One region of the uncultured Chloroflexus sp. genome, then DNA from elsewhere that is predicted to be linked to it. Evidence: riboswitches for the same ligand, from Rfam matches in the RefSeq annotation. Region 1 holds a riboswitch; each other region holds the start of a gene.

Region 1 (9,888 bases):
TCGAACCACTGTGTAAGCACCGTATCACCCGACGCATTGGTCTCCATACGTGGTTCAGTCAACGGCAACCCAAAGAGCGCCAAGCTTTCCGCCTCGCTGAACCCGCGCCTACCGTCAAACTCAAGACCGTGCGCCTGCCAATAGTGCAAAAACGCATCACAAACGAGATGCTGGGTCTCGGCGAAATAACGACAACCGGCTTGTTGCGTCACCGGCGCTTTCGGTTCGCTTTGCCACGGCATCCCCCGCCGTTGCAACAAATCATCACCCAACCGGCCGAGTAGCACATCATAAGGCCGCGCTAATTCGGGATGCAGTTCAAAGCGATTGCGCTCGAAGAGTTGCACGAGCCGCGCACGCCCTTCGACCTCTTGCGTCAGGGCAGGCGAAATCGGGAAACCAAATACCGGTAACCCGCCATTTTGCTGCCAGTACTCAGCAAATCGGCCTGTAATGCAATCTGGCACTTCGGCGAAGCAGATGCGGTATTGGGCCTGCACAGGTTGCGCAGGCAACAATGAGCAGAGCATGATGACGCCAATCACTGTGAAGCCCAACCATCGCCACATATCGGTATGCTCCTATCATGCGCATTGCCGGCAGGTTATGTTGGCTATTGTACCAACCGTGTATTGGCATAACTAGCCTGACTTTGGTATGATGAAAGTACCGTGATGACGCCCTCACCTGCTGTCATCGCTGTAGCCAGCCGCACTGGGCGGTTTGGCTAGGATGGACTGATAAGGAGGGAACCAATGACTCAGACCACGGAATTTGCCACCCGGATCGATTTGCCGCTCGAGCGGCGGCGGTCGCTGATCACGATGCTCAACCAGCAACTGGCTGATACGTTTGATCTGATGAGCCAAGCCAAGCAGGCCCACTGGAATGTCAAAGGGCCGCATTTCATGGAGCTGCACGAGCTGTTTGATGAGTTGGCCGGGCGGCTGAACGGGTTCGTTGATGCATTGGCCGAACGGGTCACGGCCCTTGGCGGTATGGCAATGGGTACGGCGCGCCTCGCCGCTGCAGCGTCGCGCTTGCCCGAATACCCCACCGACATCACCGACGGCATGGCCCATGTTGCAGCTTTGGCCGATCGCTTTGCCGCCTACGGCAAGACGACGCGCCAAGCGATTGATTTCGCCGCCGAGATGGGTGATCAGGCAACCGCTGATCTGATGACCGAGATCGCCCGCATCATCGACAAGGATCTCTGGTTCCTCGAAGCCCATTTGCAGGGATAGTGCCGTGAGTCTTCGCATTGCCCGCGCCGCGGCGCTGATCGGCGTCGCGGCGTTGATCTGCGCCGCCTGCGCTGCACCGGTGCCTGCGCCAACCCCAGCGCCCACGGCGACCGCAGCGCCAACTGTGCCCCCAGCGCCCACGGCGACCGCAATGCCTACCGCAACGCCAATCCCCACGGCTACCCCGGCGGCGCGCCAATTGACGATCTGGGTCGCCGAGCCGGCTGACGCCCAAGCGGCGATTGCCGCCGAATTACAACCGGCAGCGCAAGCAAGTGATATTCAATTAACCATCATTCCTCGCGACCCCGACGGGCTGTTGCTCAGTCTCGCCACCGATCGCCTGCTCGGCCTGCCGCCGCCTGACCTGATCTGGGCCGATCAAGAGGCGTTGGTTGGCTTGTTGGCTGATAACGCGCTTGCGCCGCTTAGCATCGAGCTGCCGGCTGACCTCTTGCCCGGCCTGCGCACGATTGCTAGCAGCGATAATATGCTCTGGGGAGCGCCAGTCATGGCGCAAGATATGCTGCTACTCCTCTACCAGCTCGACCGTACTCCCCCGGCGACGGCAGTCGATCTCGTAGCAGCGTCACGAGCGGCGCGTACACCAGAGCGGGCCGGTCTAGTGCAGGGTTGGGGGGCGGCGCGCTGGCTAGCGCCGTGGTTCTACGCTGCTGGCGGCGCATTTACCACCCCCGACGGCGCTGAGCCAACGCTCGACACGCCGGCAATGACGGATGCGATCACGTTGTTGCGCGATCTGTACCAAGCGGCGCCGCGCAACGGCGACAGTTATGCCCGTGGCCAACGGCTGCTGGCGCAAGGGTTTGCGGCGTATGCGATCGATGGTGATTGGGCATGGCCCACCTACCGCGCTATCAGCGACACCTTCCAGATCGGGATCGCGCCGTTGCCGGCGTTCAACGGCAATCCAGCCCGACCGCTGATCGGCGGCAGCCTGTTCATGCGTCACCGCGACGGACAGGCCACGCAAGCGGATGTAGTGGCGATCGTTCATATACTCTACCGACCAGATGTGCAACTGCGGCTGAGTGCAGCACTGGGCCGGTTACCGGCCCGCCGCGAATTACTGGCCGATTCCAGCATCCAAACCGACCCCGCCCGCGCCGCCGCTGCGACGCAGGCCGCCACCGCTCCCGGCCTGCCGCCCACCCCGGCAGCGCGCTGTGCTATCTTTGGCGTCGAATCGTACCTGTACAGCGCCACTACCGGCGATCCGCCCCTTAAAGATGCGCCAGCACGTATGCAACGCGAGGCGTTGGCCTGCTTGCGCCAGTTTGCGCAACCCTAACCTGTGCAGCAGCGTCATAGTAAAGAGGGTGCGGCAGTTGCACTGCCCCACTCCCCACCAGAGACGGTCAGATTGTTCGATCCAATTCTAACGACGAAGCGCTATCTTCTTGCGCAAACGATCGTTTATTGCGTATTGGCTCAGAAAGGGGGCGCTATGCACTGCCCACACTGCAATACCACTCTACCCGATGACGCCCGCTTCTGCATCGAATGTGGCACAGCGGTGCGTGTGGCGACGGGTGAAACGGTGCAACTGCCGAGCAGCGATGCCACAACCATTACCTGCCCGCACTGCCACTTTGTCAATCCGCGCCACGCCCGTTTCTGCGTCTTCTGCGGCGAACCGATGCAGGGAAGTGGGCAAGCGCGCACCGTAGCGGCTCCTCAACCCAAGCCGGCGCGCGGCAAGCATGAACTAGGCATCACCTTATTGCTGATCGGGGCGGCTTTATTGATCCCGATCATCTTCCGGTTGCCGCCCATGATCTGGCCAAACATTCTGATGGTGCTAGGCATTACCCAACTCATCTTTCACTTCCAGCGCGGCTCCATCGCTGCTGGGATGCGCAACGCAATCTGGCTGTTTGGGTTGGGAGTGCTGTTCCTCATGCCACGCCTCTTTTTCCCCGGCTTGCTCTTGCTGGTGGGTTTGACCTTGCTGATGGAAAGTTGGCGGTGGAAAGGGAAGGCGCCGTGACGCTTTGGGCGTAGGACACGGATTGACTTCATCCGTGTCCTACACCGTATGATCCTCGCAACACCAGCGACATCCAGACCCGCAGCGGCAGACTCTCATCATCCCGCGCCTGAATGGTAGCGATAAGTTGCTGGATTGAATTGAGATTGCCGCACACCCACGGACGGTCGAATCAGTGATGCAGTTGGCTGCGCCCGTCGCCCAAGATATAGGCATAGACCAAGCAGTGTGACCAACCGGCAGTGGGCTGGATGAACGAATGCTCGCCCTCTTCGGCGTGGATGCCGGCCCGCGTTAGATACCACCAGCGTAAGCTATCGCCTGTTTCACGCGAAAGCGCACGCGCCGCCGAGTCGTTGGTCTGCTCGCGCACGTACCGACCGATCTCCGGCTGGTACTGTCGGTGTAGGGTGTGATCACGCAGCCTACTTGCAGGGCATTGACCGTCGTGCTTACCGCTTGGGTATCGGAAGTTGTAGACGATGTGGCGGGCAGGGTAAAGCAACCTGTACCACTGCTGCCTCGCAAAACACGGCGCCGGCCACTCTTAGCCGGCGCGCTAGCAAGAGATCGCAAGCGGAACGTTACGCCTTCAACTTTTCCAACTCGGCAACCTACAGCTCCAGATACCCACACGATGAGAAAGAGTACGACTTGATGTCAGAACTTTGAGTGACGTGCCCAGACCGATCCTCTCAGCCAGTATATCGCCCTTTTTGACCACCTTCAGCAACGGGCTGAGGATCCTAACGCTGCCTCAATCGTTCGGTATGGCATTTGGGGCATTGCGTAGTGGCCCTCCTCATCCCTATCGCAAGCTCGCCGGTGCAGCGTCCATGATAGCAAAGCGCCGCTCTGTCACTGCCCGGCAAGTGCCGCCGGATCTAGCGACGGCACAGGAACCGGCTTCCCATCATCGCCAATCGCGACCAAGACACATTCGGCTTGGCAAGCTAGCACTCGCTCCTCGTGATCCATCGGCTCCCACCACATCTCCACTGAAATGTGCATCGAGCTGCGCCCGGTGCGGACAAGACGCGCAATCAATTCGACGATCGATCCCTCACGCACCGGGTGGCGAAAGTTAACTTCGCTCAGGTGAACCGTCACCACTTTGCGCCGGCACCAGCGGGTGGCGCAGACAAAAGCGGCTTGATCTATCCACGCTACCGCTTGCCCGCCGAAGAGCGTGCCATAGTGATTGGTGTCGGCGGGGAAAATGGGAAAGACCATGCGTGTTTCGACGTGATGTGACTTAGGCATAACACTGCTCCGTCAATCGAGTTGGGGGTAAGAGCGTTGCCAGACGTTCGACCAGATCGACCATACGCGGCGTGGGGCGAATACTGAGCGGGCGGGCATCAAGCGCGTAAACCCGCCGATCACGGATAGCCGGGATCGCGCGCGCCTCGCACGGCAGTTTGGCGGTCTGCCAATACCGCTCGGTGGCTTGGGCCGTATGCCCGGCCAACAGTAACACGATCACATCGGGTTGCGCAGCTTGTATCTGTTTCCAGCTCACCGGAACCGAATGCCCATCCACCCGGCTCAACAACTCATTCCCGCCGGCCAACCGCACAATCTCCGCTGCCCACTGACCAGCGGTAAACGGCGGGTCGAGCCACTCCAGCGCCACCACTTTCGGACGCGGACGGCCAGCGCTGGCCATCTGCACCCGCGCTAACTGCATCTGCATCTGGTCGCACAACCGCCGGCCCCGTTCAGGATAACCTACCGCTTCCGCGATGACCATCACATCGTGAGAGAGGTCATCGAGATCAGGCATCGCCAACGAGACGATCTGGCTATCAGCCGGCAAACGCTGCCGCAGCGAGCATACCTCGTCAAACGAAGGCAAACCAAGATCGCACAGGTCTTGAGTGATGATCAGATCAGGCGCGAGCGTGATAAGCGCAGCTTCATCAAGTGAAAAGAGATTCTCACCCCGGCGTAGGCGCGTCGCCAACACCCAATCGAGTTCTGCCACCGAGAGGCTAGCAGGGATCGCCGAGCGGGTCACACGTGGTAATCCGGTGACAACCTCGGCAGGAAAATCGCACAGATGGGAAACGCCAACCAAGAGATCGGCCAAACCGAGACGGCAGATTATCTCGGTTGCCGGCGGCATCAATGACACAATGCGCATACTCTTCATTCCTCTCGCCATTGGTGAAGGCACATTATCAAGTTATTGAGGTCAGCTACGTCGAGTTGAATGGTTGCAAAGCCGACAATTCACAACTAAATCCGGCCCAGCGCACATAGCGCAACTTGCGGCGCGAAAACCGGTCGAAACCGATCTGGCGCATCCGCTCATCCATTGACGTCTTGGCCCAACGCTCGTAATCGGTGCTGAGACCGCGCGATAGCAAGGCGAGGTGCAAGATACGCGCCCGATCATGAGCGATGCGCTCGATATAGCTCAGTGCTAGACATGGCGACTGGTTCACCAGCTCGACAAAATCACGGCAGTAGCCGGCAAGCCGCTGCTCGATCGTATGCAATTCATCACAAATATCGCGCACATCACACTGCAACATTGGCCCGCTCCTTTCCTGCCTACGCCAACAGCAGGCACAGCGCTCACGACAAACAAACCAACAACCTCCCAGCACGAGCGATTAAGGGAGATAAGAGTCAGTGCAGCTTCGCGCTACAAGCAAAAACCCCGATCTCCTTCCAGAGATCGGGGCAACATGATCTGGGTCAACGCGAGAGCGCGTTCAAGGCGCGCGGGGCATGTCCGTCCTCCTTAGCTCGAGAAGGGCTGAACAGACACATCGCGGCAGGCGTCCTGGCTTCCGGCCAATCCTGACCGGTTACAGTTGCGGCACAGCGCTGGACTTGCACCAGCTTCCACCTTTACGCCCTAGCATCCGGGCTAACGGGTCACCGCGACGGTATTTGGTTGGCAACGTACACGATTATAGATACATAGTATAGCGCACTCGTTCTCAGTCTGCTCATCATCAGCGTGAACACCTGACCACACCGCGTAAAAAAGGATAACTAGGGGGATTATAACCTGCTCGCAACAATCCCCACCGACAGAGTGCGTCATGCAGAAACACAACTCTATTGCATAACGAACATCATTACGGAGTGCGGTAGTAAAACTACCACACTCTCTGAACATCACTATCTCTTATCCATACTGCGATCATACTCCCACATCGCCAAATCAACCTCTTGCACCAGCCACCCCAACTCAGCCGCCAGACGTTTAACCGCTCAGGTGGCGTTTGTAATCAGCCATCGAGAACGTTCGCTTCTCTTCACCAAAGATTTGCCGCCAGCCGCGAAAATCAATCACCGCAGATTGTTCTGAAAACACCAACGCTAATATCGTCGAATCCACGGGTATACCGACACCACCCAAGCTGCTCAAGATGCCTAACCATAACTCAACTTCATAGTCCTGAAGACTGATAACGCTGCGCCGGTTACTATCCCGATCACAGTGACAACGCTGCGCGAAGGCGATTCAATAGGAGGAACATCCTTGCCAAATTCCTCAATAGATGCCGGTATGACGCATCAGTTGGGCAAACTAGCCGCCTGCCGCTACGAACAGGCGCTGAATGGCGCTGTCGAGCAGCGCCCGCCAGTACAGGTCTTCACATCGTTCGTTGCTCGATCATACGTTCTGAGAGAGGAGGTTCGCTATGCGTCATCCAGTGGTATGCTCAGCTCTGCTGTTGATCACGCTCGTCCTCGCCGCGTTCGCCGTGCCATCTACATTGCCCATCCGCGTACCACGCGCGACAGCAGCGACATTCAACGAACCGCCGGCGCCGCAGGGGATCGAATTTACCCAAGTGGTTGCAGGCAATGATCATACCTGCGGGCTAGCGGATAGCGCTATGGTCATTGCCGGGGTTGGAACCACTACGGCCAACTTGGCGACGGCAAGACGGCCCCCTCCCACCAGTAAGGCCATCGCGGTGGATAGTGTGCATACTTGCACACTGCTGACTGACGGCACCGTCCGCTGCTAGGACTGCAACAACTCCGGCCAACTCGGCGACGGCGCTGCCGATTACCGTCCGTTCCCGATGCGAGTGGTGGAACCGGACGGGAGCAAGGCGCCGCAGCCGCAGATCTTCATTCCGATGATTGTGAAGCTTGGGTCGTAACTCACGAACGGCGTCCAGCAACACCATCACACTATGGCAAGTGGCTGAGCGATACTGATCCGTGTGCATCTGTTCCCAATTGTGAAAATATGTATCCCATTCAGCCAAATTAGGATACGAATTCGTATAGGTGCTACGGATTTTCACCGATCCGTACACATCCGTCCAACCCGTGGCAATCTATAGTCTATTCAAAACACCTGCCCACAGCCTACGGTTACGGGCGCAGCAGCTCGCCCCGCTCCCACGCTTGCAGGTACGCAAACGGCGGGATCTCGCCGCGCCGCACGGCCCAGTCGTCCGGCGTTGTCGGGCGTGAGATGCCAAAATGCAGGTGCGGCGGGGTGCCACGCGCATTGCCGCTGTTACCGGTGTATCCCAAGACCTGCCCCGCCTCGACCCGCACCCCCGGCTCGATCCCTTCAGCAACCGCCGACAAATGTGAGCCGTAGTAGCGCCAGCCGTCATCACCGATGATCGCGACTGCCAAGCCGCCGCGATGCTCAGGCTGGTTCGTGGCCGGATTCCAGCGATCGACTCGGTTGACAAAATCGACGATGCCGCTCGTTGGGGCTACAAATTCACTCCCAACCGGGCAAAAGATGTCGGTCGCCGGATAGTCGTGATGGTAAGGGCTATACTCAATCCGTTCGCCGCGCACCGGGAAGACGTATGTGAGCGTGACCGGCGTGGCAGTCGGTGGTACCGGCGTCGGCTCTAACGTGGATGTTAGGGTCGGCAGGGATGTCGGGCTAGGTCGCGGGGTGCGGGTTGGCGGGAACGGCGTCGGGCTAGACATCACTATCGCCACTGTCGCCACTGGAAGAGACTGCTGGCTTACCGAGACAGCAGTCTTGCCGCATCCAGCCAGCACGAGCGTACATGCCGCCAACACCCAGCACAGTATAGCATGCACGTTCACCGCACCACTCCTAACACTTCCACCTCGCTGATCGGCGTAAAATCGCGCCCATCGGCCAGCGCTGGAGGCAAACTCTCCAAAATCACGATCCGGATACCATCAGTCGCAATGTTGTTTACCGGGATCGCTGGCAATGTGGCTTGATCATCGATCAGCGCCTCGATCCAATCGCTAGTGCTAAACTCTAGCCACACCCGGCGCATCCGCCGGTTCTGCCAAAGCCGGTTCGGGCCATCGACCGGATCAATCTTGGCATAACCCAGCAAGATTCGCACTTCGTAGATCACGGCTCGACGCAGCGCCGCGCAGGCGGGGGGCAGACTGCCGCCTTATCAAACCGCTGATCTGCCTCTGCCTCAGCGCCGCGCAGGCGGGGGGCACGCACTGCCCTCACCACAGCCGTCCATCATTCGCACCGGCGACCTACGATATCGCTACCCCCGCTTGCATCGGTACCTCTTTAATCATCCGCAATTGCACTATTGGCGCCGACTCCTTGCGGTAGGTCAAGACATCGGGATAACGCATCGCATAGCGCATCAGCCCCTTCGTATCCCACGTGGTGCGCCCTCGGATATAGACTGCTTGTATACGACTGCCGCGCACCGATGCGCCATGCTGGAGAACTGCAGCGCGGATGTCCTGTTCCAAAGCCTTGATCTGCTCGTCTGCGGCTGCCAGCAACGGTACGTACTCGGCATCAAGCGCCGCCAATTCGTCCGCAATTTGGCGCATGATGTCCGCCTTCTTGGCATCGTGCGCCGCAGCTAACGCCGCGCGCGCATCGCGTGCATCGGCCAGTTCTTCAATGGTGCGCAAGATGTCGGGAGAAGCCATTGGTGCAAGTGTCCTTTCTGCATTGGAAGATAGTGGCGGACAAAAAAGAACAAATGTTCAATTATACAGAAGAATATAGCAGGTTAGCGAGTTGGTGTCAAGAGGGTTGATAGGCGGATTACACATAGAAGTAGGCCTCATTCTTACCCGCTTCAACTGCACTCAGCCTTACCACCTTGTTTGCCCACAACCGCGCTACCAAACCATGCTCGCAAAAAAAGGGGTATTCATCCTTCGAGGGGTAGATGCACCTTTGCGCGGCCCGCTCCGCCAGTTTGATTCAGAGAAGTATCGATCACCAAACATCTCTGCCAACACCGCGCATCCTTTTGCCGATTCGTGCGGTTTCTTATATGAATACCTTTTCATCTCATAGCCGAGAGGATAGACCCTATGCCGCTGCTGACCCGCCTGCTCAACGTCGCCCCGCCCGCCGTCCCGCCCGCGCCACCCAATCCGCCTGACCCCAAGCCGGTGCGCGAGGAACCCACCCCGCCGCCTGCGCCGTTTTGGTATCCGAGAGCCATCCGTCGCCCGCTTAAGGTCAAAAGTGCCTGAGGCGCGCCCACCTCGCCAAACCCTGCTCCGCAGGTGCGATCCGGTGTAAGCGCACGCGCCATCTGCCAGCGCAGGAGTGCCCTTCGTTCGCCGAGCGGGAGAAGGGGGGATGAGGGAGACCGTTGTAAAGCCTGCTCCGCAGCCTCAGCCTAGCGAGAGACGGATCACCAAACATCT
Region 2 (9,888 bases), on a different contig from region 1:
CTTTCGTATGTTGAGCCGTTGCTGCCTGATCTTGTTCAGGCTGCCGATGGCGCGGATGTCTTTCTAAACGGGTTGCAATATGCGCTACAACGCCAGTTTTTGTGGCAAGCGCCGGGAGTACCGTTCGGTCTGCTGATCACGTTCCGGCAACCGGCGCCAGAGCCGCTGGTTGATCACCGGCTCGGTGAAATGGCGCTCACCCTGTCCAGCAAACTTGAGATGAACCATGTGCTGGAACATGTGGTGCGTTTTGCAATGGATCTCCTCGATGCTGATGCTGGCGCGCTGCCGGTGTACGATCCGGATCACGATCGGTTGTTGTCTGGCCATCTCGTGAATCTGCCGGTTGATCTGGTGACGCCCTTTAAAGAGCCGCGGCGCGGGTTGATGTGGCAGATGATCGAGAATGGGAAGTCGATCCTCATTCCAGACTACGCCAATCATCCAATGGCATTGCCGGAATTAGTGCGTATTGGGGTTTCTTCGCTGCTGGCGACACCGATTATCCATGGCAAGACGCCGTTGGGTATCTTGGCGGTGTATCGTTTCCGTAACAAGCCCTTTCACGAGAGCGATCGCGATCTCTTGCAAGCTATCGCCCACCAGACTGCGATTGCCTTGCAAAGCGCCCGCCTATACCAGCGCGCCATTCGCAATGCCGATGAACGCTACACCCTCTATCAAGCCAGTATTGAGATTGGTGCTACGCTGGATCTCGAACAACTCTATCAGGCAATCCATCGCGCTGTCAACCGGTTAATCTCCCATGCTGGTTTTACCATTGCGCTGTTGAATGACCAGCAGATGGTCGAGTATGTCTATCTGGTAACGACGGCTGGCCGCCAACCAAGGTTGCAACTGCCGCTTACGCAAGGTATTGCTGGCTACGTGCTTCGTTTCGGCGTCTCGCTGCGGCTGTCAGGGGCGCACGCGCTGCCTGAACCGGCGATGCAACCCGCGCTTGAGATCGAAGGCGATCTGGATCATCAATCACTCTTGGCGACGCCGCTCGTGGTTGGTGATCGGATTATTGGCGCATTGCTGGCGTGGCACGATCACCTCGATGCCTATACCATGTCTGATTTGAGCGCACTCGAGATGCTAGCGGCGACGGTGGCGGTTGCGCTGTACAATGCTCTGCGCTTTGCCCATATGCAGACGCTGGCGATGACCGATACGCTTACCGAGTTGGTGAACCGGCGCCATTTTCTGCAACATTTACAACACGAAATCGATCGTTCGCGCCGGTATCATACCCCGGTCAGTATTGCGATGATTGATATTGATCATTTTAAGCAGGTGAACGATACCTACGGCCATCTGGCCGGTGATCATATTTTGCGCGAATTGGCGCGCCGGTGCCGGCAACAACTGCGTGATACCGATATCCTAGCGCGTTATGGCGGCGAAGAGTTTGGTTTGATCTTACCGGAAACACCGTATCATGCGGCGTTGTTAGCGGCTGAACGCTTGTGCCAGACGGTGATGGCTACGCCGTTTCTAGTTGATGAGCAACAGATTACGCTAACGCTCAGCATCGGTGTTGCGACCTTTCAAGCCGTTTCTCATCCTGATCCGTCTTCCCTCATTGCTGATGCCGATCGGGCGCTCTATCTGGCCAAGCAGCGAGGGCGCAACCGTGTCTGCGGCGCACAGGAGCTTTCTACATATGCCGAACCCTGATTTTACCTATGTGCAACGGATTCTGACCAGCCGGGTCTACGATGTGGTGCAAGAAACGCCTCTGCAACCGGCGCCGCTGCTCAGCGCGCGGCTGGGGGCGCAGATTTTCTTTAAGCGCGAAGATCTGTTGCCAATCTTTTCGTTTAAGCTGCGCGGTGCTTATAATCGGATGGCGCATCTGAGTCCCGACGAGAAGGCGCGCGGTGTGATTACCGCTTCTGCCGGGAATCATGCCCAAGGCGTGGCCTATTCTGGTCAGCAACTGGGCATTCGCACCCTCATCGTGATGCCAGTGACCACGCCTGAAATAAAGGTTGCGGCGTGCCGCCGCCGCAACGCCGAGGTGGTGCTCTACGGCGATAGTTACAGTGACGCCGAGGCCCATGCCTATCGTTTGCAGAAGGAATTAGGTCTGACGTTCATCCATCCCTATGACGATCCGCTGGTGATCGCCGGGCAGGGAACGATTGGGCTTGAGATTTCGCAGCAGATGCGGTCCGAACGCTACCGGGTCTTTGTGCCGGTGGGGGGCGGCGGCTTGATCGCCGGTATTGCGATCTTTCTCAAGAGTATTAACCCCAATATCGAAATTATTGCCGTTGAGCCGGACGACTCCGATGCGATGTATCAGAGCGTGCGGGCTGGCTATCGGGTGACGCTCGATCAGGTCGGCATCTTTGTCGATGGCGTGGCGGTGCGGCGTGTCGGCGAGCATACCTTTGCGATTGTGCAACGCTACGTTGATGATTTTGTCCGCGTGACGACCGATGAGGTCTGCGCCGCGATTAAGGATGTGTTTGAAGATACGCGCGCGATTATGGAACCGGCGGGGGCGTTGGCAGTCGCCGGTCTGAAGCGGTACATTGCCGAGTACGGCACCGATCTGCCGGCAGTGGCGTTGACCTGTGGCGCAAATATGAATTTCGACCGCCTGCGCCATGTCGCCGAGCGGGCCGAGATTGGCGAACGACGCGAAGCCCTCTTTGCCGTCACTATCCCCGAACGCCCCGGTTCGTTTAAGCAGTTTTGTCGTACCATTGGGCCGCACAACATTACCGAGTTCAACTATCGTTATGCACCTCGTCCCGATGCGAACGTGTTTGTTGGTGTGCAACTGACCGATGCGCGTCAGCGTCACGAGTTGGCCGAGCGGTTGCGGAATGCCGGCTACACAGTGCTCGATCTGACCAATGATGAGCTGGCAATTATTCATCTGCGCCACATGGTTGGTGGGCGCGCGCCAGAAGCGACCGATGAACGGCTCTTTTCGTTCGAGTTTCCTGAACGTCCGGGGGCGTTGCTCCAGTTTCTCGAGTCACTCGATGCGTCGTGGAATATTAGTCTGTTCCACTACCGCAATCACGGCAGCGCCCATGGCCGGGTGCTGGCGGGGATTCAGGTGCCTGATGCTGACCTCGACCGGTTTTACGCTTCGCTGAGTCGGTTAGGCTATCCGTACCAAGAGCAGAGCGATAATCCGGCGTACCATCTGTTTTTGAAGTGAGACTAGCTTGCGCAGCATTGCGCTTGATAGTGCATCAGCGATTCTGTGTTATAATTGACGCATTATTGCACATACGCAATTCCATACCCATCGCGGTGTCCCGCTAGCCCGGATGCTAGGGCGTAAAGGTGGAAGCTGGTGCAAGTCCAGCGCTGTGCCGCAACTGTAACCGGCCGTTATCGGTCGGAAGCCAGGACGCCTGCCGCGATGTAATGGTTCGTTCAGCCCTTCTCGTGCCAAGGAGGATGAACGGGAGGCGCATACCTGCGCGTCATCGTTTCATAACCCCGGCCAGTGCAAGTGGCTGGGGTTCTTGTTTTAGTTGTAAAGGCGCAACGTATGGAAGATACACCCACAACACCAACTGAGCCGGGTTCATCGCCTGAAGCTGAAGCGCGCCGCAAGGCAGTGCGGGCTAGTCATCAGCCTAAAGGGTTGGTGATCGTCAATACGGGCAATGGAAAAGGCAAAACTACTGCTGCCCTCGGTATTCTGCTGCGTGCGTGGGGGCGCAATATGCGTGTCGGTGGTGTGCAGTTTATCAAACACGAACAGGCTAAGTTTGGTGAGTTGCGCGCGCTTGAGCGCATGGGGATTACCCTGACGCCGCTCGGTGATGGCTTTACGTGGACGAGCCGCAATCTCGATGAGACGCAGGCGCGGGCGTTGCACGGTTGGGAGTTGGCCAAGCAGCAGATTGCCAGCGGCGACTTCGATGTCTTTTTGCTCGATGAGTTTACTTATGTGATGCACTACGGCTGGGTGCCGGCCACTGAGGTGGTGGAGTGGCTGAAGGTGCATAAGCCGCCGATGCTTCATCTGATCATTACTGGCCGCTATGCGCCGCCGGAGTTGATTGAGTATGCCGATCTGGTCACCGAAATGCAGGAAATAAAGCATCCGTTCCGTGATCAGGGTATTCGCGCTCAGCCGGGGATTGAGTATTGAGGGTTTGCGAGCATTGACTGCTGAGGTAGTTTTTTACCGCAGGGGGAAGCGGAGAGCGCAGAGGTTGAGGAAGTTGAATAGCAAGTTCGGTTGTGCGTGTGACCAATGAAGCGCCCCTCCGCGTCCTTTGCGTTCTTGGCGGTAAATTTGGCACTAGCAGCGAGGAACCATGGTCGAATCGCTCAAACGCAATATGGTGCAGCGCCTCGATGGGCGGATGGTCAATGCCGGTGCCCGGCGCGGGATGCTGATCATCTGTGCGACCGGCTGCTGCTGTGGCCACACCGAGCGCGGCTTTGCGCCGGTACCTACTGATCTGTACCATCGCGAATGGGAGCGGCGGCGGCTGCGCAATCGGGTGCATCTGAGCCAAGGCGGTTGTCTTGGGCCATGCCCACTGGCGAATGTGGCCCTTTTGCTGATGGATGGGCGGCCATACTGGTTTCATTCGCTGAACGATCCGGCGCTTATCCCGATTCTGTACGATTTTATTGAGGAGCTACTGGCAGCCGATCATCCGCTGCCGCCACCGTCGGCATTGGCGCCGCACCTGTTCAACGGCTTTAGCTGGGATGGCGTGAGTGCGCCGACCACGATCGCCGAACGACTACCGGCAGTGGTTGGTGATGGCATTCTCGTGCTGAGCCAAGCCGATACTGACTTGCTCGCGCTCGAGCAGGCGCTCGACCTGTTGCCCGACGGCTTTGCGCCGGTGCGGATGGCGCACGTGGGCCGGTTGGCCGAACCGGCGGCGATTGACCGCTTGCTCGAACAGTATCTGCCTGCGGCTGCGATCGTGGTAGCGCGCCTGCACAGTCCGGCAGCATTCGCCTATGGTCTCGAACGGCTGCAACAATGGGCGGCGGCGACGGGCGGCTTCCTACTCTGTGTGCCGGCAGTCGAGCAGGTTGACCCTGATCTGATGGCACGTTCGACAGTTGGCGTGCCGTTGGCGATGCTGGCGAGCGCCTATTTTCAGGCTGGCGGCGCGGCCAATCTTGCCAACGGCTTGCAGTGTCTGAGCGATTACCTGTTGGCGAGCGGGTGGGGCTACGATCCGCCGGTCGAATTGCCGCTCCACGGTATCTACACCCCACCCAAACTACGTCGGCGCGGCAAGGTGGCCCAACCGGCGCTGGCGGCTGATGACGCGCCGGTAGCCGGCCTACTCTTCTACCGCGCCCATTTGCTCAGCGGCAATACCGCCTTTGTCGATGCGCTGATCGCTGGCTTGCAAGCGCACGGCTTGCGCGTGCGCGCAGTCTACACCCATTCGCTCAAAGAGGTGAATACGGCGGGCCTGCCGGTGGCGCTCGATCTGTTGCGCCAAGCCGGGCCGGTTGATGTGATCGTCTCGACGCTCAGCTTTGCGCTTGGCGATAGTGATCCGCATCCATTTGCGCAACTCGATGTGCCGGTCGTGCAGGCGTTGATCAGCAGTACCAGTCGCGAGGTATGGCAGCGCGACGGGCGCGGGTTGGGGCCGCTCGATACGGCGATGAATGTGGCCTTGCCTGAACTTGATGGCCGAATCATTGGCATACCGGTGGCGTTTAAAGCCCAAGCGGGCGAGTCGGCGGCGCGCTCATTGCCCGATCAAGAGCGGATCGAACGGCTGGCCGGCATGGTCTGGCGGTTGACGCAATTGCGGTGCATCCCGAATGCGCAGAAGCGGATCGCGGTCATCTTGACTAACAGTAACGCCAAAGCGCAGCGGATCGGCAATGCGGTCGGCCTTGATGCACCGGCCTCGCTGATGCGCCTGTTTGCCGCCTTGCGCGAGTCTGGCTATATGGTCGGCGATTTGCCGGAAAACGGCGACCGGCTGATCGCCGATCTGATTGCACGCTGCTCGTATGACGAGACGTGGTTGACTACCGAGCAGTTGGCCCAATCGTACCGGATTCCGGTGGCTACCTACCAACGCTGGTTTGCCGAGCTGCCGGCGGAGGTGCAAGCGGCTATGACCCGCCAATGGGGGCCGCCGCCGGGAAGCGCGTATGTGCATAACGGCGCGCTGGCGCTGGCCGGGTTAGAATTCGGCAACGTGTTTGTAGCGCTGCAACCGCCGCGCGGTTACGATATGGATCCCGATGCCATCTACCACCGGCCCGACCTGCCGCCGCCGCACAACTACTACGCGCTCTATCGCTGGCTACGCGACGAATGGCGCGCCGATGCGATCATCCATCTCGGTAAGCACGGCACGCTCGAATGGCTGCCCGGCAAAGGGGTTGGGTTGAGCGCTACCTGCTTTCCCGATCCATTTCTTGCCGATCTGCCCTTGATCTACCCCTTCATCATCAACGATCCCGGTGAAGGTACCCAAGCCAAGCGGCGCGCCCATGCGGTAATCATCGATCACCTCACTCCGCCGATGACCAACGCAGGCGCATATGGCGATTTGGCCGAATTGGCCCAATTGGTCGATGAATACTACCGTATGGAACGGCTCGATCCGAGCAAGCTGCCGCTCTTGCAGCGCCAGATTTGGGAGGTGCTGCAACGCAGCCAGTTGGCTGACGATCTGCGCTATGTGTTACAGGCCGATCACGGCGATCACAAGCACGAGTGGGATGGGAGTGTGCTTGAAGACGGTACGCCCACCGTGTTGGCCGAGTTAGAAGGGCGTGAGGTTGCTCACCTACTCGAAGACATCGAAGGCTATTTGTGCGAACTGACCGGCGCGCAGATCCGCGATGGTCTGCACATTCTCGGCACGGTACCCGTTGGCGCGCAGTTGGTCGATCTGGTGTACCACCTGCTGCGTTTGCCCAACCTGCACGCGCCGAGCTTGCCGGCAACGGTCGCGGCGGCGTTGGGAGAAGACTGGCGCACCTTGCAGGAACAGCCGGGCCGACGGCGGTTCGGTGACGAGCAGTGGGCAACCAATGCCGATTGCATCGCGGCTCTTGAGAATCTTTGCCGGCAAATATTGAGCCGGCTCAATGATGCTGGTTGGGAGACAGCGGCAGTTGCTGGTGTGCTGACAGATGCTTTGCCGGCACATAGAGATCACGAGCCGGTTGCTGCGGCGCTGCGCTACGCCTGCGAATGGATCGTACCGCGCTTACGCCAGAGCGCAACTGACGAAATCGTACATCTGCTGGCCGCGCTTGGCGGTCGGTTCGTACCGCCGGGGCCGAGCGGCGCGCCGACGCGGGGCATGGCCCACGTTCTGCCGACCGGACGCAACTTCTACAGCCTTGATCCGCGCAGCGTGCCAAGCCTCGCCGCGTGGGAGACCGGCCAAGGGCTGGCGCGCGACCTGATCCAGCGCTACCAGCGCGAATACGGCGCCATCCCTGAAAGTGTCGGCATCAGCATCTGGGGCACCAGCCTCATCCGCACTGCCGGTGACGACGTGGCGCAGGTATTAGCCCTGCTTGGCGTGCGCCCGCGCTGGCAACGTGAGAATCGGCGCGTGATCGGCTTCGATATTATCCCGCTCGCTGAACTTGGTCGCCCGCGGATCGATGTCGTCTGCCGGATTAGCGGTTTCTTCCGCGACGCCTTTCCCCATCTTATCGAGTTGATCGATCAAGCGGTACAGGCAGTGATTGCGCTTGACGAACCGCTGACGATGAACTTCCCGCGCAAACACGTCTTGATGACCGAACAGGCGTTGGTCGAGAGCGGCACAGATGCTGAGTCTGCCCAGCGAGAGGCGCGCTACCGCATCTTCGGCAGTCCGCCGGGAAGCTACGGCGCCGGTATGCTCCAGTTGATTGACGGCCAAAACTGGAGCGATGAAACCGATCTGGCGCGGGTGTACTTGAAGTGGGGCGGGTATGCCTACACCGCAACCGAGCAAGGCGTACCGGCAGAGACCGCCTTTGCCGCTGCGCTCAGTACGGTGCAGGTCGCCACCAAAAATCAAGACACCCGTGAACACGACATCTTCGACAGCGACGACTATTTCCAATTCCACGGCGGCATGATCGCAGCCATTCGCGCACTGAGCGGCCGTAACCCGGCTCGTTACTTCGGCGACAGCAGCGATCCGGCGCGGCCCCGCACTCGCGATCTGCGCGAAGAGGCGCGGCGCGTTTTTCGAGCGCGAGTAATTAATCCGAAATGGATTGCCAGTATGCGCCGGCACGGCTATAAAGGCGGCCTTGAACTGGCCGCAACTGTTGACTATCTCTTCGGCTACGATGCGACCGCGCAGGTGTTGGCCGATTGGATGTACGAACAAGTAACCGAACATTACGTGCGTGATCCTGAGGTGCAACAATGGCTGCAAGCGGTTAATCCGTGGGCGTTGCAAGCAATTGCCGAACGGTTGAACGAAGCAATCGGACGCGGTATGTGGCGTGAACCATCCGCCGAGGCGCAAGCCGCTATCGCAGCAGTGTTGGTTTACGGTGAAGAACAGCGCGAAGGATTACGTTCCCTTTAGTGGATAGCTCTTATTGATGAGGTATTCGGCGAACAATCCGTAAAGCTATCGGGCATCCGACTTTCATAGTATCAGGAGACACCTATGACCCTTTTGACCGACACCATCAACCACATCGGCCCGCTCGATGATCAAGCAGCAGCGGCAGCACGTCGTCGGCAAGACACCCTCACCAAACCGGCTGGTTCATTGGGGCGGCTAGAAGAACTCTCGATCCGGATTGCCGGCATAACCGGGCGCGAGCGACCACGGCTCACCAAGCCGGCGGTTATCGTCATGGCCGCCGATCATGGCGTGGCCCGTCAAGGGGTCAGCGCCTTCCCTACTGAAGTGACACCGCAGATGGTGCTTAACTTTTTGCGGGGTGGTGCGGCGATTAACGTGCTTGCCCGTCACGTAGGGGCGCAGGTGATCGTCGTCGATATTGGCGTTGCCGCCGATCTGCCGTCGCATCCTGAACTCGTCAGTCGCAAGCTGGCCTATGGCACTGCCGACTTCAGTCAAGAGCCGGCAATGAGTCTTGAGCTAGCCCGGCAAGCGATTGAAGTCGGGATTACCTGCGCCAACGAGGCGATTGACAATGGAGTTGACCTGCTTGCAACCGGTGAGATGGGTATTGCCAACACAACGGCGGCAAGTGCGGTAGTAGCGGCGATCACCGAGCGGCCCGCCGCAGAAGTGACTGGCCGCGGCACCGGCATTGATGATACTGCTTTGGCGCGCAAGATTGCCGTGATCGAGCAGGCGCTGGCGTTGCACCGGCCCAATCCACGCGACGGACTTGACGTGCTAGCAAAAGTAGGCGGGTTGGAGATCGGCGGCTTGGCGGGTGTGATCCTCGGCGCAGCGGCACGGCGGGTGCCGGTGGTGATCGATGGGTTCATTGCCGGCTCGGCAGCACTCATCGCGGCGACGATAGCTCCCGCGGCTACGTCGTATATGATCGCCGGTCACCGCTCGGTGGAGCGAGGCCACGCGGCTGTCTTTTCGCATCTTGATTTACAACCGTTACTTGATCTCAATATGCGCCTCGGTGAAGGCACCGGTGCAGTGTTAGCCATGTCGATCTGTCAGGCGGCGTGCAAGGTGCTCGACGAGATGGCGACATTTGCCGAGGCAGGTGTGTCAGAAAAACAGTAGCGGCGCAGGGCGGTGCGCCCCGTGGCAACCGGCGCATGGTCATTCTACTGCTATGATGGGGAGAAACCACGCATGAAGCACCGTTGGGTCATGATCGTCATTGGAGCAGCGCTGCTCATCGTAGGTGAAGCGCGGCCAGCGTATGCGATGCATATTATGGAAGGCTTCTTGCCGCCGCTGTGGGCATTAATTTGGTTTGCGGTCACCATCC
Region 3 (9,888 bases), on a different contig from region 1:
CAGTGGCTGCACGCCGGCACTATCACCTCCGGTGCTCCCTTCGCATACGCTACCGTGACGCCATCTTCATCATGGAGCGTGATCATCCGTTTGGTCTCGGACGAGAATGGGATTTCGGCCACCCGCGGCGCTTGGGTGATCAATTCATCAACCACTAAGCCAGCCTTTACCGCCGCCACTACCAAAGCCGCTTCGGTCGGATCACCCTGCGCCTGCCAGCGTTCGTCGCGAAAGACGACGCGGGCGTCGGAAGCGAGCACCGCGCCGCGCAAGAGCTGGCGGACGGCTTCATCAGGCGGGGTAGGCCGATCCGCCAGCCGGAATTCACCTTCTGGCGCATATCCCGATCCCGTCATCTCCCACCACTGGCCGGCTACAAACAACCGGCGCGCCGTCATCTCGTCTTTGGTCAAGGTGCCGGTCTTGTCGGTGCAGATCACCGATGTGCTGCCGAGCGTCTCGACGGCGGGCAAGCGCCGCATCAGCGCATTGCGCTTGACCATGCGCTGCACGCCAATCGCCAGCGAGATAGTGACGACGGCAGGCAACGCTTCGGGTACCACTGCCACTGCCAGCGCAATCCCAAAGATGATCATCTCGACCAGCGGCTGGCCGCGCCAGAGACCGAGCACGGTAATCGCGGCGACGATTACCAGCGCCGCCCGCGCCAGCGTATGCCCCACCCGGTCGAGATTCGCTTGCAACGGCGTGCGGCCGGTCTCGATGGTTTGCAACATGGTCGCAATCGTGCCGAACTCGGTCTGCATGCCGGTCGCGACCACAATCCCGCGCCCACGGCCATAACTTACCGATGTGCCGGCATAGACCATATTCCGCCGTTCGGCGACCGGTGCCGTAGCCGGCACGAGCAGATCAACCGTCTTCTCGACCGGCAGCGACTCGCCGGTCAGCGCGGCCTCTTCGATCTGGAGATTCACCGCCTCGATCAGGCGCAGGTCGGCGGGTACCCGATCACCGGCGCGCACCAGCACCACATCGCCGGGAACGAGATCGCGCGCCGGGATCGCTTGCTCAACGCCATCGCGCAATACCGTTGCATTGGGCGCAGCCAAGCGGCGCAGCGCCTCAATCGCCCGCTCGGCGCGGTATTCTTGGATAAAACCGAGCAGCACGGCGAAGAGCACAATCACGATGATCGCAATCGATTCAATGCCGTGACCGAGCAGCAACGAGAGGCCAGTGGCAATAAGCAGAATGATAATCAGTACATTTTGAAACTGAGCGAGCAAGATAGCCCACGGCGACACTCGTGCCGCCGCTTGCAGCTCGTTAGGCCCGTAGTAGGCCAAGCGACGAGTGGCTTCGGTGCTGGTCAAGCCACGGGGCGAACTGTTCAATTCAGCGTACACATCGGCGAGATCACGAGCGTGCCACGATGAACGCGACTCGGTGGAGGGCGGAGCGGTTATTGTCATGCGGGGGCGCTCCTGTGTTAATGGGACACGGATCGCCTCATCCGTGAACATCCGTGGTCTCTTAATCGCACACGGATTGAGGCGGAATGGGCACGGATCACATCATCCGGGAACATCTGGCACATCCGTGCCGATCCGTGGTCTATTCTACAATAGCACACATAGGTACGGATAAGATTATTCTGCTCACCAATGTACGGAACAACCCGATCTACTTGCTCTGCTTTGCTGCTGGCAATCCAAAAGGCGCTCCTACCGCACTCAAGATTGCTGATCATATTCTTAGTCATCAGACCTAAACATTTGTGCTACAGTACAAATAGATCGGCTTGTTCCTCTGTTTGGAGTAGACTATGGCCCGCAGCAGTATCGAGTGGACTGAAGCCACATGGAATCCGCTCACCGGCTGTACCAAGATCAGTCCCGGCTGCAAACATTGCTACGCCGAGCGGATGGCGTTGCGCTTACAGGCAATGGGGCTGGAAAAGTATCGCAACGGGTTTCGTCTCACGCTCCACCCTAACACGCTGCCTGAGCCATTGCAGTGGAAGCAACCGCGCATGATCTTTGTCAATTCGATGAGCGATCTCTTTCATCACGATGTGCCGGTGACCTTCATTCAGCAGGTCTTTGCCGTCATGACCCAAGCACACTGGCATACGTTTCAGGTCTTGACCAAGCGGGCCGAACGATTACACGAGCTTGATCCGTTGCTAGCGTGGCCATCAAATGTTTGGATGGGAGTCAGCGTTGAGCGAGCCGACTATCTTGATCGTATCCATCGCCTACGCGAGACCGGCGCGACGATCAAGTTTCTGTCGTGCGAACCGTTGTTGGGGCCATTGCCGAATCTTCCATTGGATGGCATCGATTGGGTGATCGTGGGTGGCGAGTCGGGGCCGGGAGCGCGACCAATTGATCCGGCGTGGGTGCGCGAGATTCGCGATCAGTGTCAGGCGGCAGGAGTGGCGTTTTTCTTCAAGCAATGGGGTGGTCCGCGCAAACATCGCACCGGTCGCGTGCTCGATGGCCGCACATGGGATGAATGGCCGCAACGAGCGACGGTTCAAACAGCAGAGGTATCGTAGGGCGCATGGCACATCCCTCCTATCGTCTCGCCCGTAGCAGTCATCCACGCATAGCGAAGAGCCAATCGCCACCCGGTCATCTCGTACACAGTGTAATCCCTCGCATCACGCTCAATCCGCGAACGCACCTTGTTGGGCTGCTGTGCGGCGGGCAGCGCGTCGATCGGTAACGATGCGGCGGGCGCGGCGCGGCAGGGGTGTGCGTAGCGGTAAGGCAGGCACGGCCAGCAATACTATGGCTACGCCCACCCGCAGATCGAAGGTGGGAAGGGAGATGGTTGGGAAGGGATAATAGACCAGCACGGCTGGTTCGAGCAGGCGCAGCGCGGCAATGGTGATCAACGCTATGCCAGCGCTGATGCAGGCGATAGTGTCGTGGCGGTGCCAGCGTTCGCGCCGGTAGGTGGTGCGCGGCACGCTCCGGCTGAGTTGACGGGCGGCCCAGCCGGTGAGGAGCAGCCCGGCACCGGCGAGCGGAGCCATCAGCGGAAACGCCGCCGGGCCGGCCCAGAGCCAGCCGATCAACGCACCGGCAAGACTGCTGAGACCGGCCAGCAGTATGAGCATCCGTCCAGTGTCTGGGGTTGCAGCAAGCGTGCGTCCATAACCGCGTGCCTCTAACGCCTCAGCCAATTGCAGCGCCCGTTCGAGGCTGCCGGCCAGTAGCGGCCCGGCCAGCGCCCACCAACTGCGCAGGCCGCCAAAGCGATGACCACGCGCGCGTTGGGCAGCAGTGATGGTTTGGATGGATCGCACTAACCCCGGTGCAAAGGCAATTGCGATCGTGATCGCTAACCCCGCGTGGAAGAGCGATCGCGGCGCTAGTCGCAACAGCCGGTGGTGATCAACCAGTGCATTAAACGCGCCAAAGATCAGCAGTAAGGCCCACAACCCCAACCCGCGCGTCGCTCCCCATGCAAGCGCTTCGGCGGTGATCGGCCCACCCAGCACAATCGCGCCCAGCCAAATCGGCAGTTGCAAAGCGGGTAATGTAACGAGCGCCGTCGCGCCGCGCGGCCCACCCACCGTCACCACGGCGAAGATGATATAACCGAGCCAGAGGATCGCGCCGGCGCGGGCAAAGAGCGTGAAGCTGTGCGCCAGCGGGCGATCGTCGCGCCGGGCTGTAAAGACATACGTCACTGCGAGCATCAACAAGATATGGTAGAGCGGGTGGGGAGCCAGCGTCGCGATCGCAGCAGCGGCGACCAGCCACCAAAGCCATGTGCGGGTGTGCATAGTGAGCCTTTCGTCAAGCGCTAAGACGCAGCGTGAGCAAAGACGCAAGGTGTGGCACCACCAAGGCAAAGCGGATGCGAAGGTGCGTGGCGTTAGAAATGCCAAGGCGCGGTGTGCGCAAAGGCGTACTAAATATCCTTATCTCCTTCGCACCGTTGCCATCATTGTGACCTTGCGTTATCGCGTTCATATTCTTACTGTCAGCACTGCCAATACGACTACTTCACCGATTTCGCACATTGCGCCATAGGTGTCACCGGTAAGACCACCCAAATCGCGCACCCACCAGCGTGCCAGCAGATGCGCGACCGCGAGCACCAACGCCGCAGCGACAATCCCGGCAAGACCGGCGATCAGCCATGCGCTGCCCAACATCAGCACCGACGAGAGCCAGAGATCGCGCTGCTGGACGTGTGAGTTAAACATCCGGCCCAACCCACCTTCACGGGCAGGTGGGAAGCGATAGATGCCGTAGCAATCAGCCCAACGGCCAAGTATCGGCGCTAACAGCAACGCCGGCCATACCACCGTTGCGCCGGCAATAAACGCCACCTTGAGCAAGATGGTCATGATCAGCGCAATCGCTCCCATCGCGCCGATCCGGCTGTCTTTCATAATCTCGAGCTTGCGCTCACGCGAGCGCCAGCTCATCACTGCATCAAACGTATCGCTGACACCATCGAGGTGCATGCCGCCCGTGACAATCCCCCACGTGGCGACGACCAACACTGCCGCCACCAGATCACCCCAAAGCGGGCGGGCAACCGCATCGACGACGACCATTGCACCACCGATGACCAACCCGGCCGCCGGGAACCACGGAATCGCCCGCGCCACGCTCTGCTCGTTCATCGGCGGCAGGCCGGGCAGTGGGATAATGGTGAGAAACCGGATGGCTTCGAGCAGACCATTGGCAGGTCGAGCCGGCGATTCGCTCATAGTCATCCTCCGAGAGGAGGCACGGTATTCACCGTGCGGATAATAATTGACGCGCCGTAGATATCAAGCGCAGTGATGCTACCCAAATCGATCCGCCAGCGCCAGTGTTCAGCGATCGGGATATTACAACAAAAACAGAGCACTAGTTGAATAGGTGTGGCATGGGTCAGCACGAGAACCCGTCCGCCGCGATAGTTTGCCAACAGCTCCTGCCACGCTGCCGCCACCCGCGTCGCCGCCTCAGCCAGACTCTCGCCGCCGGTAGGTCGCCCGTTTATCCCTAACGCCCAACGTGCTTGGGCATCGGTTGGGAAGCGTTGCCCTACTTCACGGTAGGTTAGTCCCTCCCACAAACCCTGATCAACCTCGATCCAGCGCGAGTCTTCACGCAACGGGATGGAACGATGCTGCAGCAGGGCCGCAGCCAACGCGCGCGTGCGCTGGGTAGGGCTGGCGATAGCATGGGTAAAGGGCAACGCGCGCAGCCGATTCGCCGCCGCTGCGTGCTGGCGCAGGCCGTACTCGGTCAGCGGGCTATCGCCACGGCCCAGATACCGGCGAGCACGGTTGGCTTCGGTTTGGCCATGGCGAACGAGCCAGACACTGGTGCGCATTGTGTCGTTAACCCCCTATCCTCTCACTATTGACGGCACGCGCATTGGCGTTGCAGAGAGATAATACGATGTATCGTTGGCTCGATCAGGGAGCCGCATTGCCGTGCGGGGTTACCCTCGACCGGCCCCCCGCCGTCGACCGCCTCCCACCCTTGCCGTATGATCACGCCGCTGTAGGAGCCACACCGCCGTGCGGCTTTCCATTGGTACATCACTATTCGTTAATTCGTTCCTCTCATTCGTTGATTCGTTGCCGCCACAACAATACCGCCGATTAACAACGCCGCCAGCGCCGCAAAGCCCAGCCATTGCCCGGCAGTGCCGGTCGCCGGCGGTGGCGTTGCGGTGGGTGCTGCCGTCGCCGCCGGCGGTGGTGTTGTGGTAGGTGCTGCCGTTGCGGTGGGTGTTGCCGTCGCCGCCGGCGGTGGCGTTGTGGTAGGTGCTGCCGTCGCTGTCGGCGCTATAGTCGCCGCTTCCGCCGCTTCACTCCGGCATACATCGGCGAGTTCCAGATGAGGCGGAACCGCCCCGCCACTGGCATCACCCGGCCCCCATGCCCACCCGTGCAGATCGCCATCGCTCACCCGCACGCTACTCGCACCGAGGTTAGAGTAGCGCCACCCACCCGCTTCGCGCCGGTAGAAGGCCCAATACACCGCCCGACCCTGCTGATCGCGAGCACAGAAACAACTGGTGGCCGGATAATCACACCCTTCGCGCCCAATTTTGCATACCGCTGCGCCAATGCTGCTTTGCTGGCTAATGACCGGCAGGCCACTACGTTCGAGCAGCTCTAATCCGCTGATCGACGGCTCACTAAACTCGACGCACGCAGTAACAACTTCGCCATTGCCAAACCGCACGACTACTCCGGCGCGGTTAACCGCCGGTTGCGCGGCAGCCACGCCAGAGAGAAGCGCGATCGCGATTAAGCCAACAAGTTGAAAAATTCGCTTCATCGCTGTATGGGCACAGCAGCGCTGTGCCCTGCAAGCTATCTTCTCATTATCCTACCTGCGTCCGCCGCAACGCTTGCCCTGCCGCCAACGCCAGCAAGCCAGCCAGCGCCAGCAGCGGCAATAGCGGCTGTGCTTCGCCAGCAGTGCGCGGCAGCGTAGTCGCCGGCGCAATCAGGCTCTGCGCTGCTGGGATCGAGGTCGTCGCCACCGGCAATGCCTTCCCGACCAGCGCCGGAATAGCCTGATAGGTCGCGAGCGCATTATCATCGGGCATCGCATTTTGATAGCGGAACGCACCGCTGCTGTTTTGGAAGGCGGCCAACGCACTGAGTGGCGTCGCGTCGCTTTGCTTCCACGCTGCGCCGCTGGGATCTTCGCCGAGGGCAATGATGGCCATCGTCACCGCTGCCGTCGAGTTAGCATCGCTGGCATTGCCAAACGGCGATGTCTGCGAGTAGGGGAAGCCGCCATCAGGGTTTTGCTGGCCGCGCAGGTAAGCCCGCGCCGCGTTCAGCGCATCAGCGGCGCGGGCCCGGCCAGCCAGCGCCATCACTGCCAACGCCGTGGTGTTCGTATCGCTACCGGTTGCCGCCGTGCCATCAAAGCTCCAGCCGCCGTCGCGCAATTGCAGCGCGATCAGCCGGTCAATCGCCGCCGCTGGCGGTTGCACACCCATTGCCTTGATCGCTAATAATGCGAGCGCATGACCGTACACATCGCTACCGTACTGACCGGTCGTTGCGTTGTACGTTGAACCAAGCTGTTGGGCTAGATTGACCCCGCCGAAGTTGAGCGGATCGCTCTGAGCGGCGACGGCGGCCAATATCAGTTTGGCCGTCGCACCGGCTGATGAGGTGCCGTAGGTGGCTGCCTGCCCGGCGAGGTAGGTCACGGCATTGGCCGACGGTTGCTGACCACCAGCTACGAAAGCGACGATCGCGTCGGCTGTGTCACCCGGCCCAAAACCGGCAAAGCTCCCGTCGGCTTGCTGTTGACTGGCGACCCATTTCAGCGCCGATTCGACCGCCGTGCCCTGCGCAGCGACCGGCAGCCAAGCGGCGATACTCAACACCGTGGCAAGGAATAGTGCAAAAACCCGGCGCATCATGCAGATCCCTTTCGTTCAACAAAACATCACAATCCAACAGATCTATTGCCCCGACAACAAAAACCCCTTCCACGGCTGTGGAAGGGTGCGAAGGCAAGAAAGAACGCCAATCTTGCGCGCGCCTCACCCCCTTTCCAGCGCGGGTGTGATAGCGAACAAGCAGGGACGGGCATTCTGGCTCGTCGCCGATGGCGACCTACAGTAGCGTGGACTGCGCCGGCCTTTGACCGGACTTCCCCCAATTAAGCCCTTCGCTTCCTCCGGGCTCCCTGCTGGCGGGGTTGCTACCCCGCAATTACTTATATTCAATTGCGGCGATAGTACCATAATTGCTACCGTGCGTCAATGGAGTAGAGCTTGGCAATCTCCCTACTACCCTCTCGCTACAAGCGGCTTGCCCGTTTGTAGGCAAGGAGTAGGGAGTCGGGATTGTCAATCTTTCCCCATCTCCCTAACTCCCTCCCCATCACCGCAATTGCGCCAGCACCTCGGCCAACACCGCAATCGCCCGCTCGTATTCAGCCAGCTCGACGTGCTCGTCGGGGGTGTGGTCAAGGCGCGAGTCGCCCGGCCCGTAGGCGACGATCGGGCATTGCCACACCGGCCCGACCACGTTCATATCGGCAGTGCCGGTTTTGTGCAAGAAGGCCGGTTGACCGCCGTGTTGGCGGATAGCACGCACAAAGGCGCTGGCCAGCGGCGTGGTGCGTGAGCTTTGGAAGGCGGGACAGGCCCCTTCAAATCCTACCTCTGCCGGGCCGGCCAGCCTGCGCACGGTCTCGGCTAACTCGTGCGGATCAATGCCGGGTGGGAGGCGCAGACCAACAGTCGCTTCTACCCATTCACTGATTCCGTCGCTGCCACTGCTCACGCGGCGCAACGAGGGGATCAACTGCTCGAACAGTCGCTCACGCCCCGCATTCACATGCTGACAATGTTGTTCAACTGCACGCCAAAAATCAACCATCTGCTCAGGTGCGGCACGCTGTTCACCAGCGCTGTGGGCAGCCGGCTGCTGATACCGGTAGTGCGTCAGCAAGCGTCCTTTATACCCCAGCGTGATCCGATCCCAACCGCTTGGCTCGCCGATCACGCAGAATGCCGGACGATACCGGTCACGGGCGGCATGTGCGCCGCGCGAACTGGCCGCCTCTTCCTCGGTTGCACCGATGATCGCCAGCCGACAGTTAAGCGTGCCGGCCAATTCGGCCCGCCGCGCCGCCCACACAAACGTTGCCAGCGGCCCTTTGGCATCAACCGCGCCTCGTCCGTACAGTTTACCATCCTCGATCCGCACCGGCACCTCGCCCGGCACAGTATCAATATGGCCGAGCAACACCACCAGCGGCCCACTTGTGCCCACATGCCCAACCGCGCTGCCCGACTCATCAACGAATGCTTCCCAGCCAAAAGCCGCCATCTGCTCGACCATCACCTGCACCGCCGCCGCTTCGTGGCCCGATAACGATGGCGTGCGCAAGAGGCGAATGAGAAATTCAACCGCTTCATGCATTATCAAACTCTCCTCAGCGATAACCTAACAGAGGTATTGTTACTCACTACTTCCTCACCCTATGGTATCATGCACGATATATTTGCCGAATCCCCACCTATACTGGAGATAATATGTCCGCATCATTCGTCTTTAACGCCGACCTACGCAGCCTTAAACAGATCCGGCGTTTCATCACTGATGCGGCCAGCAATATCGGCGCTCGCCGGGATAGTATCGACGATGTTGTGTATGCGGCTAATGAGCTGATTTCCAATGCGATTACCTACGGCTATGGCGGCCAAGCTGGCCCCATTTGGGTCGATGTCTGGAACGACGGTGATATGCTGTGTGTGCGCATTTGCGATGCCGCGCCGGCCTTCAACCCGCTCAATGTGCCGCTGCCGCGCAATCTGATCGGGCGCGGCCAGCAACGCGCCGGCGGGTTGGGGTTATTTTTGTCGCGCCATCTGCTCGATGATTTACAATATCGAGTATTGCCTCAGGGTGGAAATGAATTAATACTGGTGAAGTGGAATGCTTTTTAGCGGTAACTGGCCATGATTATCGAGAGCACTATTAGCCAGCGCGAGTTTACGCGCCATGCACTGAGCCGTTATTTTCGCCGGCCGATTTTCTACGTGTTTGCGTTTGTCGCCGCTATCTTGACCGCATTCGTGATCTACGATCCGAGCATCCCGCAAGCGCCAGCCCTGATCGGCGGCTGGATTCCGTTTCTGGTCTACGCCATCACCGGTTTTGTCCTGATCTACCGCCAGAGCCGCAACTGCGATCTACCGATTTACCAGCCAACTCGTTACGAATTGGGACGCGAGACGTTGATCGTCAGCGCACGCAGCGGGCGCAGCGAGATTCCATGGTCGAAGGTGCGCGCGTGGCGCAAGCTTGGCGGTGTTTACGAGCTGCAACTGATCAATGGGCAGGTGTTGCTCATCTCGGCCCGCGCGATTGGCCCCCGCCAAGTAGGCGCTTTCGAGCGCATGCTGCGCAAC

The links. Region 1 has a riboswitch for cobalamin ahead of Q1A00_RS09120 (hypothetical protein). Riboswitches for the same ligand answer to the same signal wherever they lie in the genome.
Region 2: linked by a shared signal. The riboswitch ahead of cobO (cob(I)yrinic acid a,c-diamide adenosyltransferase) and the one ahead of Q1A00_RS09120 (hypothetical protein) in region 1 are both predicted to bind cobalamin.
Region 3: linked by a shared signal. The riboswitch ahead of Q1A00_RS13690 (prenyltransferase/squalene oxidase repeat-containing protein) and the one ahead of Q1A00_RS09120 (hypothetical protein) in region 1 are both predicted to bind cobalamin.

What each region holds. Positions count from the first base shown of each region.
Region 1 is NZ_CALLJH010000024.1:168-10,055, reverse strand. It holds gene Q1A00_RS09155 (CAP domain-containing protein) at 1-569, opposite strand, end outside; gene dps (DNA starvation/stationary phase protection protein Dps) at 756-1,247, shown strand; gene Q1A00_RS09145 (extracellular solute-binding protein) at 1,252-2,559, shown strand; gene Q1A00_RS09140 (zinc ribbon domain-containing protein) at 2,716-3,258, shown strand; gene Q1A00_RS09135 (hypothetical protein) at 3,431-3,631, opposite strand; gene Q1A00_RS09130 (acyl-CoA thioesterase) at 4,117-4,521, opposite strand; gene Q1A00_RS09125 (ABC transporter substrate-binding protein) at 4,514-5,404, opposite strand; gene Q1A00_RS09120 (hypothetical protein) at 5,460-5,798, opposite strand; cobalamin riboswitch at 6,025-6,170, opposite strand; gene Q1A00_RS09115 (hypothetical protein) at 6,924-7,256, shown strand; gene Q1A00_RS09110 (M23 family metallopeptidase) at 7,612-8,316, opposite strand; gene Q1A00_RS09105 (hypothetical protein) at 8,313-8,603, opposite strand; gene Q1A00_RS09100 (hypothetical protein) at 8,740-9,153, opposite strand.
Region 2 is NZ_CALLJH010000007.1:48,836-58,723, forward strand. It holds gene Q1A00_RS03375 (sensor domain-containing diguanylate cyclase) at 1-1,683, shown strand, start outside; gene ilvA (threonine ammonia-lyase, biosynthetic) at 1,670-3,187, shown strand; cobalamin riboswitch at 3,264-3,409, shown strand; gene cobO (cob(I)yrinic acid a,c-diamide adenosyltransferase) at 3,527-4,135, shown strand; gene cobN (cobaltochelatase subunit CobN) at 4,305-8,537, shown strand; gene cobT (nicotinate-nucleotide--dimethylbenzimidazole phosphoribosyltransferase) at 8,622-9,677, shown strand; gene Q1A00_RS03400 (energy-coupling factor ABC transporter permease) at 9,750-9,888, shown strand, end outside.
Region 3 is NZ_CALLJH010000039.1:80,292-90,179, reverse strand. It holds gene Q1A00_RS13720 (cation-translocating P-type ATPase) at 1-1,436, opposite strand, end outside; gene Q1A00_RS13715 (DUF5131 family protein) at 1,790-2,524, shown strand; gene Q1A00_RS13710 (energy-coupling factor transporter transmembrane component T) at 2,636-3,763, opposite strand; gene cobS (adenosylcobinamide-GDP ribazoletransferase) at 3,950-4,702, opposite strand; gene Q1A00_RS13700 (histidine phosphatase family protein) at 4,705-5,316, opposite strand; gene Q1A00_RS13695 (hypothetical protein) at 5,538-6,275, opposite strand; gene Q1A00_RS13690 (prenyltransferase/squalene oxidase repeat-containing protein) at 6,322-7,383, opposite strand; cobalamin riboswitch at 7,529-7,670, opposite strand; gene Q1A00_RS13685 ([LysW]-lysine hydrolase) at 7,850-8,896, opposite strand; gene Q1A00_RS13680 (ATP-binding protein) at 9,010-9,423, shown strand; gene Q1A00_RS13675 (YcxB family protein) at 9,436-9,888, shown strand, end outside.